3 regions of the Afipia sp. DC4300-2b1 genome follow, and region 1 is predicted to be linked to each of the others. Evidence: predicted binding sites of a transcription regulator. Region 1 holds the regulator's gene; each other region holds the start of a gene.
What was found. The regulator LexA, encoded in region 1, represses DNA repair genes until DNA is damaged. The targets are predictions, from matches to a motif close to TGTTCNNNNTGTGTTCNG.
Positions count from the first base shown of each region.

Region 1 (6,592 bases):
CGGAAGGCGTAGGCCGCTGCATCGCCGAGGCAGGCATCGGCTTCATGTTCGCGCCAACGCATCACCCGGCGATGAAGAACGTCGGCCCTACCCGCGTCGAACTCGCCACCCGCACCATCTTCAATCTGCTCGGACCGCTGTCCAATCCCGCGGGCGTCAAGCGGCAGATGGTCGGTGTGTTTTCCAAGCACTGGGTCGAGCCGCTGGCGCAGGTGCTGAAGAATCTCGGCGCGGAATCGGTGTGGGTCGTGCATGGCTCCGACGGCCTCGACGAGATCACCCTCACCGGCCCGACCTTCGTCGCGGCTCTCGAAAAGGGCAACATCCGCACATTTGAAGTCACGCCGGACGACGGCGGGCTGCCACGCGCCACCAGCACGGACCTCAAGGGTGGCGATGCCGAGGCCAACGCCAGGGCGCTTCGCGATGTTCTGGAAGGCAAACAGAACGCCTATCGCAACGTCGCGCTGTTGAATGCCGCCGCTGCCCTCGTGGTCGCCGGCAAGGCCAGGGACCTAAAGGAAGGCGTTGCGCTCGGCGCCAAGGCGCTGGACACTGGTGCGGCGGCGGACAGGCTCAAGCGCCTTGTCGCCGTCTCCAATGCTTGAGGAGCCAATACCCTTGTCGGACATCCTCGATAAAATCGAAACCTACAAGCGCGAGGAAATCGCCGCGGCCAAGCGCGCGCTTCCGCTCGCCGAGGTCGAGGCGCGCGCCAAGGCCGCATCCGCGCCGCGCGGCTTTGCCAAAGCCATTCGCGCGAAGCACGCCAACGGCGACTACGCACTGATCGCCGAGATCAAGAAGGCCTCGCCGTCGAAGGGACTCATTCGCGCCGACTTCGATCCGCCTGCTCTTGCCAAAGCTTACGAGGCGGGCGGCGCGGCTTGCCTCTCGGTGCTGACCGATACGCCATCGTTCCAGGGATCGCTCGCTTTCATGGTTGCGGCACGCGCGGCCGTCTCGCTGCCGGTGTTGCGCAAGGATTTCATGTACGACACCTATCAGGTGGCGGAAGCGCGGGCACATGGCGCGGACTGCATCCTGATTATCATGGCCGCGCTAGACGATGCTGCGGCGAAAGATATCGAGGATGCCGCATTCGCGCATGGCATGGACGTGCTGCTCGAAGTCCATAACCGCGAGGAACTCGACCGCGCCTTGAAGCTGAAGTCGCCGCTACTCGGCGTGAACAACCGCAACCTGCGCACCTTCGAGACGACGCTCGCCACCAGTGAAGAACTCGCTCCGCTGATCCCGAAGGATCGCATCAGTGTCGGCGAAAGCGGCATCTTTGTGCCGGAGGATCTCTCCCGTCTTGCGCGCGTCGGCATGAACACCTTTCTCGTCGGCGAGAGCCTGATGCGTCAGGCCGATGTGACGGCTGCAACGCGCACCCTGCTCGCCCGCAGCGATGCGCAACGCGCCACCGGGACGCGCTGAACCGTGGCAAAAAAGACATCAAAGACGAAAGCAGTCGCCGCCCTCACCCATATCGACGCCAAGGGTGAAGCACGCATGGTCGACGTCTCCGCCAAGCCGGATACCGAGCGCGTCGCGGTGGCCGAAGGCCAGGTCATCATGACCCGCAAGACGCTCGACCTCATTATCAAGGGCAACGCCGCCAAGGGCGACGTGCTCGGCACCGCGCGCGTCGCGGGCATCATGGCGGCGAAGCGGACCTCCGACCTCATTCCGCTCTGTCATCCGCTGGCTCTCTCAAAGGTCACGCTCGACATTACGCCCGACACCAAGCTGCCGGGTTGCCGCGTGCGTGCCACGGTGAAAGTGAAAGGCCCGACCGGCGTCGAGATGGAAGCGCTAACCGCCGTGTCGGTGGCCTGCCTCACCATCTACGACATGGTGAAGGCCGTGGAGCGCGGAATCCAGATCGACGCCATCCGTCTGGTCGAGAAAAAGGGCGGCAAGTCCGGCCACTATCTGGCGGACTATTGAGGATCGCACCATGGCGCTGATGCCGGTCGCCGAGGCCTATGCCGCCGTTCTCAAGGACGCCACTGCGTTGCCCGAAGAGACGGTTGCGCTCCAAGATGCGTTTCATCGCACGCTCTCTCGCGATATCGCAGCACTGCGCACCCAGCCTCCCGTCGCGCTGTCGGCGATGGATGGATACGCGGTGCGCGCGACGGATGCCGTGCCGGGCGCGCGGCTGAAGGTGATCGGCGAAGTCGCTGCCGGTCGGCCGTTCAATCAAAGCATCGGCGCCGGACAGGCTGCGCGCATCTTTACCGGCGGCGTTGTTCCCGGCGGCGTGGACGCGGTGGTCATTCAGGAAGACGCCGCGCGTGACGGCGAGTTCGTCCTCGTCAACGAAGCTATTACCGCAGGAAAAAACATCCGCCCCGCCGGTATCGATTTCCGCGAGGGCGACGTGCTCCTGCCGCGCGGCTCTCTGCTCAACGACCGCGCCCTTGCGCTGGCTGCCGGCATGAACCACCCGCGGTTGCCGGTGCACCGCCGTCCCAAGGTGGCGATCCTCGCGACCGGCGACGAACTGGTGCCTCCGGGCACGACACCCGGCCCCGGTCAGATCGTCTACAGCAATGTCTTCGCGCTGGCTGCACTCGCGCGCAGCGAAGGCGCGGACGTGATCGAACTCGGCATCGCGCGCGACACACTCGAAGAAACCTCCGGCGGCATCCGGCGCGCGCGCGATCTTGGAGCAGACGTTCTTGTCACCACCGGCGGCGCATCGGTTGGCGATCACGATCTGGTTCAGGCCGCGCTGACAACCGAAGGCTTCGACATGGCCTTCTGGAAGATCGCGCTGCGGCCCGGCAAGCCGATGATGAACGGACGGCTCGGGGCGATGCGCGTGCTCGGCCTGCCCGGGAACCCCGTGTCGTCCTACGTCTGCGCTTTCCTGTTTCTGGTGCCGCTGATCCGTTCGCTCTCCGGGCGAACCACGATCGATCATCCACTCGAGCAAGCCAGGCTTGGGCGCGAGCTGCCCGCCAACGACAAGCGGCAGGACTACCTGCGGGCGCGCGTCACAGCCGGCAGCGACGGTGTACCCGTCGCCACGTCGGTGGGCGCGCAGGACAGTTCGCTGGTGGCAAAACTGGTCGAAGCGAATGCACTGATCGTCCGTCCGCCATTCGCGCCCGCGGCCCCCGCCGGCTCGCCCTGCACGATCCTGCGGCTGCCGGACTGACAATCCCGATCACACGGGCCCCGTCGTTGACGTGAAATTAAGGGGTTGCGGAACACATATGGAACAGATAGTGTTCGTTCATGATTTGTTTCGAGTGACTCGCTACTCCTGAGTGTCCCTTTCCATTTGTTCTCGGTGGGGATCCAGAGAGGCGCGGCTTCGGATCAGAACGCGGGAATTCTTGAGATCCTTGGGATCGGGGACCAATTCAGATGCTGACACGCAAACAATACGAGCTTCTGCGCTTCATCAACGAGCGGCTCAAGGAAGCTGGTGTTCCGCCCTCCTTCGACGAAATGAAGGACGCGCTGGACCTGCGGTCCAAGTCCGGCATCCACCGGCTCATTACCGCCCTTGAGGAGCGCGGCTTCATCCGCAGGCTCGCCAACCGGGCCCGCGCCATCGAGGTCATCAAGCTTCCCGAAACGAGTGCCAGCCCCGGCGGCGCCCGCCGCGGCTTCACGCCAAGCGTCATCGAGGGCAACCTCGGCAAGGTCCGGTCGGCTCCGTCCCTCGGTCCTGATGAGGATGCCAGCTTCCCGGTTGCCGTGCCGGTCATGGGCCGGATCGCAGCCGGTACGCCGATCGAGGCGTTGCAGACCCGCAGCCACACCATCAGCGTGCCGCCCGACATGCTCGGCTCCGGCGAACACTACGCTCTCGAAGTGCGCGGCGATTCCATGATGGAAGCCGGCATTCTCGACGGCGACACCGTGCTGATCCAGCGCAACGAGACCGCCGACACCGGCGACATCGTGGTGGCGCTGATCGACGAGGAAGAAGCCACCCTGAAGCGCTTCCGCCGCCGCGGCGCGTCCATCGCGCTGGAGCCGGCCAACGCAGCTTATGAAGTTCGCATCCTGCCGCCCAACCGCGTGCGGATTCAGGGCAAGCTGATCGGGCTTGTCCGCAAGTACTGAGACTTTCGGGTTCCTTCATTCCAGGGCGCGAGCTTTTGCGAGCGAACCCGGAATCCAGAAACTTGCCCGTTGAATTTGCTGGCCTGTCCGGAATGATGGCTGGATCAATCGTCCGGCTGGAGATCGCTCTCTGCCGGCGTCGCATCGACAGGCTGCGCGGGACGGCTTGACCGTACAGCGGGTGTTTCGATGTCATCATCGGCATTTGCCGGTGACCACGGACGGTCGACGCCGCGCGGCTTGTTGGCCGTGATCGCGTAGCCGTCTGCGGTTTTGCGCAGGGCGAGTGTGCCGCGCCTGCGCAGCATCTCCTTATCCAGCACCATGGCCGCACAATCGGCGGGCGACTGACGCAGTGTCACGATGACCGCTGCGCGTACGCAATCATCCGCGAACGCATCGGGTTTCAGCGTCAGCGCGACGGTCGAGCCGTCCGCCGCCTGCACCACGCATCCAGATGGGTCGCACGAAACGCCATCGGTCAGCGACGCGTCGGTTGCCTTGCGCATGTCGGCGTCGGCTGCGAGCCATTCGCGTGACAGGAAAGCATCCTTTCCGGTGCGCATCAGGCGCAGCCTGCCGTCCTTCCCGCGCACCGCGACCGAGGTGCCGTCTCCCGCAACAAGGATGTCCGGCTGCGGCGTGGTCAGCGCCCAGATTGTTGCCAGTGCGATGAGCCCTGCTCCCGTCCATCGCAATGGCGTCCGCAACAAACCGAGCGCAATAATGCCTGCGCTCATCAAGGCCAGCGCCCCGGCGCCGAATGACGCGATCTGGCCGATCGCGCCGGGAAGCGCCGCCACCCATTGCGACACCGCCACCATCCATCCGATGCCGACATCCATCAGCCGCCAGAACACGCCGTCGAAGCCGAACGGCATCGCAAGCAGCCCGAGCAGCCCTGCGGGCATCACCAGTATCGAGACCACCGGCATCGCCGCGAGATTGGCCAGCACGCCGTAAGGCGTCACGCGATGAAAATGAAACGCCGCGTAGGGCATGGTCGCGAACCCGGCCACCAGCGACGCGAGCGCCAGCATGGTGATTTCGCGTCCACCCCAGAGCGCCGCGCGCGCCACCTGCGAATTGTCGGGCGAGGCAAACAGGTTCGGCATGCCGATCTGGATCAGCGCCACGAGGCCAAGCGTCGCCGCGAACGACATCTGGAAACTTGGGTGTACCAGCGCCTCCGGCGCGATCGCGAGCACGATCATCGCCGCCACGGCGAGCGTGCGGAACGTGATCGCGCGCCGGTCGACCATCACCGCGATCAGCACCACCGCCGTCATGAAGAACGAACGCTGCGTGGCGACCTCAGCCCCCGACAGCAGCAGATAGAAAGCGGCGGCGATCAGCGCTGCGGCGGCGGACCATTTCTTGATCGGAAATGTCACGGTGAGCGCGGGAAACAGCGCGAGCAGCGCGCGCACGGCGAAGAACACCACGCCCGCCACCACCGCCATGTGATAGCCGGAAATCGACAGCACATGGCCCAGTCCTGAAATGAACATCGCGTCGTTGACCGGCGCGGAAATCGCATCGCGCCGGCCGGTGAGCAGCGCCGTGGCGATGGCGCGGTTATCGCCGGAGACGACACTGCGAATGCGCGCGTCGATGGCATCCCGCATCCCCTGCATCGTGGCGGCGTAGCGCAGATAGGCGCCGCCGCTGCGTGGAGCATCAACCGTCCTGATCGCGCCCATGACAAAGCCCGACGCGCCGATGCCCTGAAAGTACATGTCGCGGCCGAAGTCGTAACTCCCCGGACGCAGCGGCGAGAGCGGTGGGAGCAATCGCGCGTTCAGTTCGACAAAGCTGCCGACGGCGGGCGCTGTCCCCTTCTTCACCGACAGCCGCACGCGCTCCAGCTTCATAACACCGCGCGGCGACTCCATCTCTTCCACACGCAGCACGAAACGATCGGTGCGCTCGCGCTCGTCACGGGTTTCGACAAATCCCTTCACTGTCACCGAAAACATTGGTCGCGCCAGCACGCCATGGGCGACGCGCGCAGTCTTCAGCGTGGCTGTGGCGAACCCCGCCGCCAGTGCGGCCAGCATCACCGCGAAAGGAAAGATGCGGCTTCGCCGCGCGAGGAATGCCGCCGCACAAAACACAACAGCCGTCGCGCCAGCAACCGACGCCACGGGTTCACGGTCAGCAGCGAAGTAGATCGCAATGCCCGCGCCGAACGCGACCGGCACCCATGGCAGCAACCGGCCCGGTCCGGCTTCCGCCGCGATCCAGCTTCGGGCTTTTCCGATGAGGAATGACGATGCGCTTTCCGTGAAGCCGGCGGCGGCAGGCACGGCACTGCGCGGCGGCCAAGAAACAGCTCGGCCGACGGCGCGCCCCGCCCGGCCTTGGGATCTCTCTCGGGATCGCTCCCGGTCTTCGCCGCCCCCGCCCGCCATCGCGCCGCTCCGGCATCGCCGAGACAATGCTAGCGGAAGCGATCAGGCTGGATAGCGGAACGGATGCAGAATGCGCTGTTCGA
Region 1 is NZ_JAFCSX010000005.1:81,870-88,461, reverse strand. It holds gene trpD (anthranilate phosphoribosyltransferase) at 1-608, shown strand, start outside; gene trpC (indole-3-glycerol phosphate synthase TrpC) at 622-1,443, shown strand; gene moaC (cyclic pyranopterin monophosphate synthase MoaC) at 1,447-1,956, shown strand; gene glp (gephyrin-like molybdotransferase Glp) at 1,967-3,175, shown strand; gene lexA (transcriptional repressor LexA) at 3,388-4,095, shown strand; gene ACP7AL_RS20000 (ComEC/Rec2 family competence protein) at 4,200-6,509, opposite strand.

Region 2 (6,592 bases), on a different contig from region 1:
GGCAAAATCGAGCAGATCGTCGAGCGTGAGATGACACTCACCCTTCTCCGCCTTGAGTTTGCCGCGCGTCAGCAACTGGCACAGCCGGCCATAGGCGGCGCGGTCGCGCGGATAGATCAGGATATCCGGCGTTCCATCGATAAATACGAGGCGGGCTCCAATCAGCAATCTGGGTTTGAATTTGACATCTGGGTTCCCGAGTTCCTTGTAAGCGCGCACGACACCGGCCAGTGTGTTGCGGTCGGCGATGCCGATAGCCGGAATGCGAAATTCGCCGGCCTGATGAACATATTCCTGCGGCTGCGATCCGCCGCGCAGGAACGAGAAGTTCGTCGTGATCCCGATTTCCGCATAGTCGGTGATTTTCATGCGAACAGCCCATGCACGAACCATTTCGGCTGAACCGGTTCGCCCTCGTCGGTGACAAGTTCGCTGCCGTAAAGACCATCGCGATAAATCCAGAAGCGCATCCCTTCCGCATCCTCGACGCGGAAATAATCACGCGTCAGCGTTTCTGGCTTCTGTCTCCACCATTCCATGGCGATGCGCTCCGGCCCCTCGACACGCACCACCGCATGGGTCGCACGCCGCCACGTAAACCGGGGCGGAGGTCCGTCAGGGACCGCGGCAGCAGTGACCTTGATTTCTTCCGGCCGCTCGAACAGCCGCAGCGGGCGCAGCGGCGGTTCGGCTTCGGCGCGCGCAGGCCACTCGGCGCTAGAAGCCGCGGCGAGATGTTGTTGCGCCGGAACAGCCAGCGCAGCGCGTTCCGGAATATGCGTATCCTGCGGCAGATGAACAACAACGCGCCTGCCGCCAAGACGCGCGGCGAGACGGTCGGCCAGCGCCGCCACTTCATCATTGTCCCGGGTGCGGGTATCGAAATCGCGCTGCTCTTGCACCACAATCTCGACGCGGCTGGCCGACAGGCGGATCAGATCGAACCCGAAGCCGGGATCGAGCGGATCGGCCAGCGCATCGAGCCGCTCGCGGAACAGACGATCGACGACATTGACCCTGGTGACCGGCTGTCCAGTCTCCACCGTGATAGTGCGTACCGCGCCGTCGGTGCGGAAAAAGCTGGCTTCCAACTGCCGCGCGCCCTTGCCTTGCTTGTCCATCGCCGCGACCAGCATCTGCGCCAGACCGGAAAGAATGGCTGCGATCACAGTGTCGGTGGCGACCGGTTCGGCGAAACGCTTTTCCACCATGAAATCCGGCAGCGGCTTGCGAGGCGAGATCGGCGCGTCGGCCTGCCCCAATGCCTGTTGCAACAAACTCACGAACGCAGCGCCGAAGCGTGCTGCAAGTTCGTGCGGTGCCCGCGCCGCCACATCGCCGACCGTTTTCAGACCAGCGCGGCGCAGGCCTCGTGTGATCGCATCATCAGCACCAAGCGCGTCCACCGGCAGACGGGCGACGGCACGCGCTTCCTCTCCATCGGGAACGATGCAGCTTCGCGCCGCGCGCGCCACGGTGCGCGCACAGACCGGCGTGCTGGCAATCGCCGCGTTGACGACAAAACCTTGCCGCGCCAGCGATCCGCAGACGTTGCGCAGCATCGCTGCCTCGCCGCCGAACAGATGCGCACAGCCGCTGATATCGAGCAGCAATCCATCAGGCGCATCGAGCGCCACCAGCGGCGTGAAGCGGTTGCACCAGTCGGCGATATCTTCCAGCAACTTTGCATCCGCCGCTTCGTCCGCGTCGAACACCTCCACATCGGGACAAACCGCGCGTGCGTTGGCAAGCGGCAGCCCGATCTCAAGGCCGATATCGGCAGCGGCGTCGTTCAGCGCGGAAATTTGCAGCTCATTGTTCAGTTTTCCGACGACCACACACGGACGCGCATCATCCGGCGCGGCGTCTTGTCCCGACAACTGACGCTTCAAGCGATCTGTCGGCAGGCGCGGCAGCCACAGGCTGAGAATGCGCCGTGCCTTCACGGAAGAGGCCCTCATCACATTTCCACTCCATGATCCATTGTCCGGTCTGGCCGTGACGGTTGCGAATGAGGCGTGCGTCAAGCATCGGCGCGCCCCACGCCTCGGTTTCGGAAAGTGAAGGCGCGGGACGCACCACCCACCGCGTCTCCGCCGTGCTGGCGGACGGCGTGGCGGCCGTACGCAACATCAGGCACGTGACATTCGACGCGCGCGCGGCCAGCGTCAGCCTGCGGCTTGCGACCAGATCGAGTGCCCGCACTTCGCCCCAGACATCCAGCACCACGGCACCCAGCGCATCGCAGGCGATCGCGTCGGCTGCGGCACGCAGCGCCGTCTCGGCATCCGTTGCCCGGACCGTCACCAGGAGACGCGGATCAAGCCCGAGTTCATTGAGGCCGCTCATCGAGAGCGCACCGGATTCAAGTTCCGCAAAATCCTGCCGCACCCACACCAGCGGCCGCTGCCCCGCGAGGCGATGTGCCAGCCCCGCAATAAAGCCCGTCGCTGCCGCACCATGACGGCCGCCCTCGGCGAACACCTCATGCAGCGCGCCGCGCACCAGTCCGCCCTGCAACACAGCGTCGGCATCCGCGTGTCCGAGCGCCACGCGCGCAAGCCCACCGGCTTCACCCTCAAGGCGGCCGATGGTCCCTCGCAAGGACGCAAGCGTGGTCATGCGCGCGCCGGTCATGGGCCGCTCCTGGAAATTCTGGTCCGTTATCTGTGGTCGATTGAACGAATGACGGACTTATTTGTTCATGATATGTTCGCTAAGAGCGAACGGAGAGTCAACCGGACTTTGGGACGGCCTCTTTCTTTAACGAAAACAATGAGATTCGATCCATGGACGTTCAGCGCAAACTCGAAATCCTGGCGGATGCTGCCAAATACGATGCTTCCTGCGCTTCCAGCGGGACGGAAACGCGCGACAGCCGCAACGGCAAGGGCATGGGCTCGACCGATGCTGGTATGGGCATCTGCCATTCCTATGCGCCGGATGGCCGCTGCATTTCGCTGCTGAAAATCCTGCTGACCAACGCCTGCAACTACGATTGCCTCTATTGCATCAACCGCGCGTCCTCGAATGTTCAGCGCGCGCGCTTCACCGTGGAGGAAGCCGTCAAGCTGACACTCGATTTCTACCGGCGCAATTATATCGAAGGACTGTTTCTCTCCTCAGGCATCATTCGCAGTCCGAACTACACCATGGAGCAGGTGGTCCGCGTCGCGCGCAGCCTGCGCGAAGATCATCATTTCCGCGGCTACATCCACCTGAAGACAATCCCTGAAGCCGATGACGCCCTGATCGCCGAGGCCGGGAAATATGCCGACCGCCTCAGCATCAACATCGAAGTGCCGACGGAGAGCAGTCTCTCGAAACTCGCGCCGGAAAAAGACGTCCGCGCCATCCGGCGAACCATGGGCCGGCTCCGGCTCAGGCTCGATGAAGCGCAAGAAACAAAGAAGGACAAACGAGCGCCGCGCTTCGCACCCGCTGGTCAAAGCACACAGATGATCGTGGGCGCTGATACCTCGAACGATCAAACCATTCTGGAAGCCAGCGCCAATCTCTACGGCTCCTATAAACTCAAGCGCGTCTATTATTCGGCATTCAGTCCAATTCCCGATGCCAGCCGCAGCCTTCCCTTGCAGGCGCCGCCGCTGATACGCGAGCATCGGCTGTATCAGGCCGACTGGCTGCTGCGGGTTTACGGGTTCGATCTCGGCGAGATCACCGATCCGCTCGAAGGCGGTATGCTGCCTCTCGACATCGATCCGAAACTGGCGTGGGCTTTACGCCATCGCGAACGCTTTCCGCTCGATGTCAATCGCGCCAGCCGCGAGGATTTGCTGCGCGTTCCCGGCTTCGGCGTGAAAACCGTTGATCGCATTATTTCCGCGCGCCGCGTCACCAACCTGTGCAGCGCCGATCTCGCACGCCTGCGCGTTCCTCGGAACAAGGTGCTGCCCTTTATCGTTCTTCCTGACCACAAGCCACCAGCGCAACTCCTCGACAGCAACCGTCTGCTGCAGTTGTTCCGTCCGCCGGCAACGCAAATGGGATTCGGATTTTAAATTGCACGTCATCAGCCTCGACAACGAAACGGACTTCAACGGGTGGCGTAATGCTGCGCGGGCCCTCGCATCGAACGGCATCGCGCCGAACGATGTGACATGGACCGTGGCAGGGGGAGACGCGGGCCTGTTCACGCCTTCCGCTATTCCCGCCTTCGATACGGAACAGTCATTCAACGTGCCCGCTGCTTTCCTGCAACTCGCAAAAACCGCGATCCTCAATCGCAATCCGGAACGCTTTGCATTACTGTATCGCCTGCTTTGGCGATTGCGGACACACCCGCGCCTGATGGATGCGGCAACCGATGCCGATGTTGCCCGGGTGCAGTCCCTCGCAAAAGAGGTTCGCCGCGACGAGCACAAGATGCATGCCTTCGTCCGGTTTCGCGAATTCGGCCGTGGCAACGATTTTCGCTTCGTCGCATGGTTCGAGCCCGACCATCATATCGTGGAACTGGCTGCACCATTCTTCGAGCGCCGTTTCGCCGATATGGCGTGGTCGATTCTCACGCCGGATCGCTGCGCGCACTGGGACGGGTGCAAGACGATCTTCACACCTGGCGCGGTGAAATCAGACGCGCCCTCCAGTGATCCGCTCGAAGACATCTGGCGCACCTACTACGCAAACATCTTCAATCCCGCACGGCTCAAGATCAAAGCCATGAAAGCGGAAATGCCCAAGAAATACTGGCGGAACCTTCCCGAGGCCGCGCTGATTGATCCGCTAATTGCAAAAGCCGGACTCATGACGCAGGCCATGATCGACAGCGAGGCTTCAGTGCCGCGCGCATCGCAGCAACGGAGGGATAAACCGATGAAATCACCATCGGTCCATACAAAGCCCGGCAGCCTCGCTACAATCAGCGCCGAGGCCGCCGATTGCCGCTCCTGTCATCTTTGGAAGGATGCGACCCAAACTGTGTTTGGCGAAGGCCCAAACCACGCGCCGATCATGCTGGTCGGCGAACAACCCGGCGACAAAGAAGACCTCGCCGGCAAGCCGTTCGTCGGCCCCGCCGGGCAGGTGCTCAACCGCGCACTGGAGGAAGCCGGACTCGACAGGGACAAGGTGTATGTCACTAACGCGGTGAAACATTTCAAATTCGTGCCGCGCGGAAAAATCCGCCTGCATCAGAAACCGAATACACCCGAAATCAAAGCCTGCCGGCCATGGTACGAGCGCGAACTCGCATCGATCAAACCTGCCCTGGTGGTCGCGATGGGCGCAACGGCGGCGCAAACCGTATTCGGCAAGATCACGCCGATCGGCAAGAACCGCGGCCACCTGATCGATCTCGATGAAGCCGGACCCGAGACCAAGGCGCTGGTCACAGTTCACCCGTCCTATCTGCTGCGGCTGCCGGACGAAGACGCCAAAGCGCGCGAGTATGCCAACTTCGTGAAAGACCTGAAACTTGCAGCCTCGTTCCTGCACAAGCTGAAGGCGGCGTAAGCCCCTCTCCCCGCAAGCGGAGAGAGGGGCAAATAGATCACGCAGCAAGCGCTTCGGAATTCACAGCACCTTCAGCAAGTGCCGTGAGATCTTTGTCAGTCTTGCGTTCCTGCTGGAGCGTTTCATCGAGCAATTTTACAGCTTCGTTCATGCCAAGCTGGATGGCCCAGGCCTTGAGCGTGCCGTAACGCGACATTTCATAATGTTCCACTGCCTGTGCGGCAGCCAGCAATCCGGCATCAAGCGCTTCGGTGCCTTTGTATTCGTCCATGATCTCCTTGCCCTCGTCGAGGATTCCCATGATCGCATCACAGGTTTTGGCCTTCGCGGGCTTGTCGATCAGCTTGAAAACCTGCTCGAGGCGATCGACCTGACCTTCGGTTTCGCCATGATGTTTCTTGAATGCGGCGCTCAGGTCTGCCGACTGAGCTGCCTTGGCCATCTTCGGCAATGCCTTTAAAATCTGCTTCTCCGCGAAGTAGATGTCCTTGAGCGTGTCATGAAAGAGATCGTTGAGATCCTTATCGTTCGGCACAGCTCGCTTTGCGGCCATCCGCTTCGGTGCGGATTTCTTCGCTGATTTCCTGACCGACTTTTTGGCTGACTTCTTCGCCGATTTCCTCGCTGCCATTGTCCCACTCCGCATGTTTGACGGGATCGTTCCCGCCTCTCAACGCGATGTGATGATCATGGTTCCGAACAGGATGCACCCGGTAGCGACTCGTCGTCAGCCTGCGAGCTGGCTTTCGACCAGCTTGATCCAGTAGGACGAGCCATAGACGATGGCGTCGTCGTTAAAATTGTAGGCAGGATGATGCAGCCCCGCGCTGTCGCCATTTCCGATAAAGATGAACGCGCCCGGACGCGCTTCCAGCATATAGGCGAAGTCTTCCGCGCCCATCACCGGCGGTATCTCGGAACTGACGTTGCCCTCGCCTGCGACGTCGGCCGCAACACGGGCGGCAATACCCGTTTCGGCGGGATGATTGACCAGCACCGGGTAACTGCGCTCGTAATCCAGCGTGATCTTCGCGCCCGAGAGCTGCGCCACCCCGTTCACAACTTCCCCTACCCGCTGTTCGATCAAATCGCGCACCTCGGGAGTTAGCGTCCGCGC
Region 2 is NZ_JAFCSX010000004.1:463,875-470,466, reverse strand. It holds gene ACP7AL_RS18670 (error-prone DNA polymerase) at 1-369, opposite strand, end outside; gene ACP7AL_RS18665 (Y-family DNA polymerase) at 366-1,961, opposite strand; gene ACP7AL_RS18660 (ImuA family protein) at 1,852-2,637, opposite strand; gene ACP7AL_RS18655 (putative DNA modification/repair radical SAM protein) at 2,790-4,022, shown strand; gene ACP7AL_RS18650 (UdgX family uracil-DNA binding protein) at 4,024-5,475, shown strand; gene ACP7AL_RS18645 (ferritin-like domain-containing protein) at 5,513-6,028, opposite strand; gene ACP7AL_RS18640 (M20 aminoacylase family protein) at 6,203-6,592, opposite strand, start outside.
Region 2: ACP7AL_RS18655 (putative DNA modification/repair radical SAM protein) is a predicted target of LexA. The motif match lies at 2,700-2,717, and genes of this name have one in related genera.

Region 3 (6,592 bases), on a different contig from region 1:
ACCGCTAATCCCCACTATTATTCCGGCAGATGAACACGCCTGTCATCCCCGACCTCAATGCCGGCGGCAATGACAACTTCCCACGGATGGCCGTCGGGATCGGTGAAATATCCCGAATACCCGCCATAACCGGTGCGATGCGCGCCCTTTTGCAGCCGCGCGCCTTGAGCGACAGCGAACGCCAGCACGTCATCGACTTCGCTCTCGCTGCGGCAGTTCCACGCCAGGGTGATTCCCCGAAAGCCTGCAGGCTGCGGCTGCGCCGGCAGACCGGCATCCAGCGCCAGCTTGTCCCATGAATACAGCGCCAAAACCGTCGCACCGGTGTCGAAAAACGCGACTTCTTCGCCTGTCACGCGCAGCTTTCGCTCAAAGCCCAGAGACTCGTAAAACGCGATGCTCCGGCGCATGTCGCTAACGCCGAGCGTCACGACGGTTAATCGCGCAACCGGTTTGGGGAGACTCATCACACAGCGCCCTTTGCAGTCAGAACAGATCCAGTTGCTCGTTTGCGGGCTTGGGCCGCGCGAAGTGCGCGGTCGTCAGCTTGGAGCGCCGCTTGTTGAGGCCGAGTTTCTCGCAGGCGATCTCAAACCGCCGCCCGATCATCCAGGCCATCGGCCCGGTGCCCTTCATACGGGTCCCCCATTGCGAGTCGTAGTCGCGGCCGTCACGCATGTCGCGGATCAGGGTGAAGACATGGCGATAGCGATCCGGATAATTCGCCATCAGCCACTCGCGGAACAAATCGCGCACTTCGAGCGGCAGCCGCAGCAAAACGTAGCTCGCTTCCTTCACGCCGGCGTGCGCTGCTGCGTCCAGAATGCGCTCCATCTCGGAATCGTTCAGCGCCGGTATGACGGGCGCGACCATCACCGTGGTCGGAATGCCGGCTTCCGATAGTTGGCGCAGCGCCTCCAGCCGCTTCGGCGGCGTCGCCGCGCGCGGCTCCATGGTGCGCGCGAGTTTCGGATCCAGCGTCGTCACCGAGATCGCAACCTTGGCGAGATTTCGTTTCGCCATCCGTGCCAGAATATCGATGTCGCGCGTCACCAGCGCGGATTTCGTGACAATGCCGACCGGATGCCCGGTGCGTTCCAGCACCTCGAGAATACCGCGCATGATTTTGTGCTCGCGCTCGATCGGCTGATACGGATCGGTATTGGTTCCGATCGCGATCATGCGCGGCTCGTAGCCCGGCGCGGACAGTTCCTTTTGGAGCAGTTCCGGGGCGTCGGGCTTGGCGAACAATTTGGACTCGAAATCGAGCCCCGGCGACAATCCGAGATAGGCGTGGGTCGGACGTGCGAAGCAATAAACGCAGCCGTGCTCGCATCCCCGGTACGGGTTGATCGAGCGGTCGAAGCCGATGTCCGGCGAGTCGTTGCGGGTGATGACCTTGCGCGCAGTATCGACCGCGACCATGGTTTTGAAAGGCGGCAGGTCTTCGAGGCTCTGCCAGCCGTCGTCGAAGGTGACGCGCGCTTCCGCCTCATAGCGCCCGCTGACGTTGGACTGCGCGCCGCGGCCCCTGCGCCGCTGGCTGTCGATCGCCACTTCGATCTCGGCAAAGGGAGAAGAACCACCCGCCGGATCAGAGGGGGGCGTCACCGGCGGGTGTTTGAGGGCATGGGATGCATGGCTCATGGCGAGAACATAGCATCACATTAGAACAAAACAAGAACTTCAATATCGCCCCGCACAGATTCTTTTCCGGAGGCCGCCCTCCGGTGTGCCGCTTCGCGAGGGCTCGTTCCCGGATCGCAGCCGTTAATGAATGCCGCAAAAAGCTGCACCGGACGGGCTGTTCTGAGTGTGACAAGATGATAACGATGCCGCATCTGTCGTCCGGCGATCACGTATTTCACCAAGTCATGATCAGCGTTGTCATTCCCACCGAAGGCGTCGAGCAACCTGTTGTTGCCACCCTCGCGGCCCTGGTGCCGGGCGCCGCGGCCGGCATCATCAGGGACGTGGTGCTGGTCGATCGCTCGCAGACCGACACCATCGAGCGGGTGGCCGATGTTGCCGGATGCAATTTCCTGAAGTTCGAGGGCTCGCGCGCTGCGGCGCTCGCGGCGGGCGCCGAGCAAAGCCGGTCTCCCTGGCTGCTGTTCCTGCTTCCGGGCGCCGTGCTGGATTCCGGCTGGATCGACGAAACCTCGCAGTTCATTCAGAGCGTGTCCCTGAGCGGCCGTCAGCGGGCCGGCATCTTCCGCTATGCGCGCCCACCCTATGAGGACGCCACGGTGCGTGACGGGGTGAAATCGCTCGCGCGCTTCATTGCCGGCCCGTCCACCGATCAGGGTCTGCTGATTTCCCGCGATCATTATGAGCGGGTCGGCGGCTATGCCCCTGCCGCGCGCCGGGCCGAGGCCAAACTGATCTCGAAGCTCGGCCGCACCGGCCGCGCCGTGCTGCGGACCCGGATTTTCGTCGCCGCCTGATAATATTTGACTCCGTCAACTTATTAGTTGACCCCGTCAACAATCATGCCAGAATGCCCGTCATACCAGGACGAGGCATGTTGGCCGATGGACACCCTTCATGATGGCGGGAATGACGACCGGATCGCCGCGGTCCGGCGGTTCAACCGCTTCTACACCCGCAAGATCGGCGTGCTCGAACAGCATCTGCTGGAAAGCCCGTTCACCCTGACCGAGGCCCGCGTGCTGTTCGAACTGGCGCATCGCGGTGGCGCCCTCGCCAAGGAGATCGGCGCCGAACTCGGCCTCGACGCCGGTTATCTCAGCCGCATCGTTCAGGCTTTTACAGAACAGGGACTGATCACGCGCAAGCCGGTCCCCGCCGACCGCAGGCAATTCGAGCTGGCGCTCACCGCCAAAGGCAAGCAGGCGTTCTCCCGCCTCGAACGCGCGTCCCATGATGAAGTCAGCAAGATGATCGCGGCATTGCCGGCGGGCGGCGGGCAGCGCCTTGTCGCCGCGATGACAACGATCGAGCGGTTGCTGGATAATACAGCCACGCGACCCGAGGTGACGCTTCGCACCCACCGGCCCGGCGACATGGGCTGGGTCGTGCAGCAGCACGGCGCCCTCTACGCCCGCGAATACAACTGGGACATTTCGTTCGAGGGCCTCTGCGCGGAAATCGCCGCGCAGTTCCTGAAAAATTTCGATCCCGTCCGCGAGCGCTGCTGGATCGCCGAGATCGATGGCCAGCGGGTCGGTTCCGTGTTTCTGGTGAAGCACACCGATGGCGTGGCGAAGATTCGTCTGCTGCTGATCGATCCGGCGGGACGCGGTTTCGGGATCGGCAAGCGGCTGGTGGACGAGTGCATCGCCTTCGCGCGGAGCTGCGGCTACCGCAAGATCACGTTGTGGACCCAGAGCATGCTGCTTGCCGCGCGCGGCATTTACCAGAAAGCAGGGTTCGTGCATGTCGCGACCGAACCGCACCACAGTTTCGGTCACGACCTGATCGGCGAGACCTGGGAGCTTGACCTGTGATGTCCTCGCGTCGCGAACCAGCGCGGCGCATCACGCCGGACCTCATCGCGTTTCACAAGATTGACGCGAAGCGCCTTCGTCTTGCAGCACGTCGCCACGCCTTGCGCGCGGTCCTTGCGTGGCTGGCAAAAACTCTCAGCCGACGATAGTTGCCGGTCCTACTTCGCCTTGCCGCGCTTTAAGTGCTCGTCCAGCCGCGGCATGATCTCCACGAAATTGCACGGCCTGGTGCGGTAATCGAGCTGCGCCGCGAGAATGCCGTCCCAGCCATCCCGGCAGGCGCCGGGCGAACCCGGCAGACAGAAGATGAACGTCGCACCGGCAACACCGGCGGTGGCGCGGCTTTGAATCGTCGAGGTGCCGATCTTGGCGTGGCTCAGCATGTGAAACGCGATCGAGAAACCATCCATCCGTTTCTCGAACAGCGGCTCGACCGCTTCCGGCGTCACGTCACGGCCGGTGAAACCGGTGCCGCCGGTCGTAATGACTACATCGACGCCGGGATCGGCGATCCATGCTTTCAGTTTTGCGCGGATCTCCTCGACGTCGTCGGTGACGATGTCACGCGCGGCAAGACGATGGCCGGCCGCCGTCAGCCGGTCCGCCAGCGTCGTTCCCGATTTATCGTCGGCGAGCGCGCGCGTATCGGACACGGTCAGCACCGCGATATTGAGCGGGATGAACTGCTGAGTTTCGTTGATTGAAGACATCGCGTTCTATTCCTTGAGCCGTCACCCCGAGGTGCGAGGCGATTCCAGCGCCTAGCCTCGAGGGGCGACGGCACGCTGTCATCCTTCGAGGCTCGCCAAGGGCTCGCACCTCAGGATGACGAATCCTGCCAACTAGAGCTGAACACCGGGCGCGAACGTGTTGCAGGCCTGCACGCTGCCCTGCTGGTAGCCGGTCATGAACCAGCGCTTGCGCTGCGCGGCCGATCCGTGCGTGAACGAGTCGGGCACGACGCGGCCCTGGGCCTGCCGTTGCAGCGTATCGTCGCCGATCGCAGACGCGGTCTGCAACGCAGCATCGATGTCGCCTGCTTCGAGGAAGCCCGGCCGCTTCTTCTCCTCGCGATTGACCCAGACGCCGGAGAGGCAGTCCGCCTGCAGTTCGACGCGGACCTGGATCGCATTCGCCTCGGCCTTGCTGCCGGCCCGCTCCTGCATCTGCCGCGCCTTGTCCAGGATGCCGAGCAGGTTCTGGATATGGTGGCCGGCTTCATGCGCGATGATATAGGCCGCGGTGAACTTGCACGCATTGCCGGAGCAGCCGCGGAACCGGGTCTCGACTTCGCGGAAGAATCCGGTGTCGAGGAAAATCTGCTTGTCTGGCGGACAATAGAATGGGCCCATGGCCGACTGCGCCATGCCGCAGCGGCCGCCATTAGTGGCATTGCGGAACAGGACGATACGCGGACCGCGATAGGTCTGCCCGCTGGCCGAGAAGATTTCGCTCCACCGGTCGTCGATTTCGCCGAGCACACCCGCGATCATGCTGCCCATCTCGTCCGTCGGCGCCCCGGCCTTCGGCGGGCTGCTGGTGCGGCGGTCGGTCTGATAGGTGGGAGCCTGCTGGCCGCCGGTGAGAATTTCCGCGCCGCCGATCAGAATGCGCGGATCGATTCCCACGGCCCAGCCGATCAGGCCGAGCACAATGACGGTGCCGATGCCCAGTCCGCCGCCTCCGCCCATCGGAAATCCGAAACCGCCGCCGCCTCCGCCGCCGAAACCGCCGCTGTCGTCGCGGCGGTCATCGATGTTGTCGCTGCGGCGAAAGTCATCGTAACGCATCGGAAATCTCCTCAACCGGCAAGCGCGTCATGGCGACACGCAACGGAGCCGCAAAGTATCTGTTAACGATTCATACCGCGCCCGGCAAAAATTGCCTAGTGCGGCATTTCGATGTGTTTCCACTCCGTGACATGAATGCGGGCTGAATTTTGCGGTGAAACACGCGCTGCACCGGCAATTCCAGCCGTTGGCTGCGTTGCAGCGGCGCATGTGCGTCTTGCAATTCGCGATGCGCGCGACGCTTCGGAATCAATTTCGAATTCGTCACAAACCTTTTTGCGATTAAGCCGATTTTTACCTTGGGCATTCATGGTGATGACAGTCGGATTTGTTGGTCCCGCGTCGCCGACTGCGTCGCCTGAGTCAGGTTTTGAGTCATGGTAGTGTCGCGTCGCGGGGCGTCTGCAAAGGCGCCCCGCACTCAATTTGAAATGCCCAGTTCGCATATCGTCGTCGGCGATTGCGTCGCCGAGATGTCAAAGATGCAGGCCGGCTCGGTCGACCTGATCTTCGCAGATCCTCCGTACAATCTGCAATTGAAGGGCGATCTCAAGCGTCCCGACGAATCGCATGTCGATGCGGTCAACAACGACTGGGACAAGTTCTCCTCCTTCGCCGCCTACGACGACTTCACGCGGGCGTGGCTGCTTGCGGCCCGCCGCATCATGAAACCGTCGGCGACGATCTGGGTGATCGGCTCCTATCACAACATTTTCCGCGTCGGCGCGATCATGCAGGACCTCGGCTTCTGGGTTCTCAATGACATCGTGTGGCGCAAGACCAATCCGATGCCGAATTTCCGCGGCCGCCGCTTCACCAATGCCCACGAGACGATGATCTGGGCGGCGCGCGACGAGAACGCCAAGGGCTATACCTTCAATTACGAAGCGCTGAAGGCGGCCAACGAGGACGTGCAGGCGCGTTCCGACTGGCTGATCCCGCTTTGCACCGGCGACGAACGCCTCAAGGGCGGCGACGGCAAGAAAGTGCATCCGACGCAGAAGCCGGAAGGCCTGCTGGCGCGCGTGCTGCTCTCGTCATCGAAGCCCGGCGACCTCGTGGTCGACCCTTTCAACGGCACCGGCACTACCGGCGCTGTCGCCAAGCGCCTCGGCCGCCGCTATGTCGGCTTCGAGCGCGATCAGACCTACGCGAAAGCAGCCGAAGCGCGCATCGCCGCCATCGAGCCGCTGCCGGAAGCAACACTGGCTCCGTTCATGACCGCGCGCGGTGCACCGCGTGTCGCGTTCTCCGAACTGGTCGAGCGCGGCATGATCGTGCCCGGCACCAAGCTGGTCGATTCCAAGAAGAAGCACGCCGCCCTGGTGCGCG
Region 3 is NZ_JAFCSX010000003.1:253,976-260,567, forward strand. It holds gene ACP7AL_RS13620 (VOC family protein) at 18-467, opposite strand; gene ACP7AL_RS13625 (PA0069 family radical SAM protein) at 487-1,647, opposite strand; gene ACP7AL_RS13630 (glycosyl transferase) at 1,875-2,447, shown strand; gene ACP7AL_RS13635 (bifunctional helix-turn-helix transcriptional regulator/GNAT family N-acetyltransferase) at 2,535-3,470, shown strand; gene moaB (molybdenum cofactor biosynthesis protein B) at 3,629-4,180, opposite strand; gene ypfJ (KPN_02809 family neutral zinc metallopeptidase) at 4,313-5,260, opposite strand; gene ACP7AL_RS13650 (site-specific DNA-methyltransferase) at 5,638-6,592, shown strand, end outside.
Region 3: ACP7AL_RS13625 (PA0069 family radical SAM protein) is a predicted target of LexA. The motif match lies at 1,669-1,686, and genes of this name have one in related genera.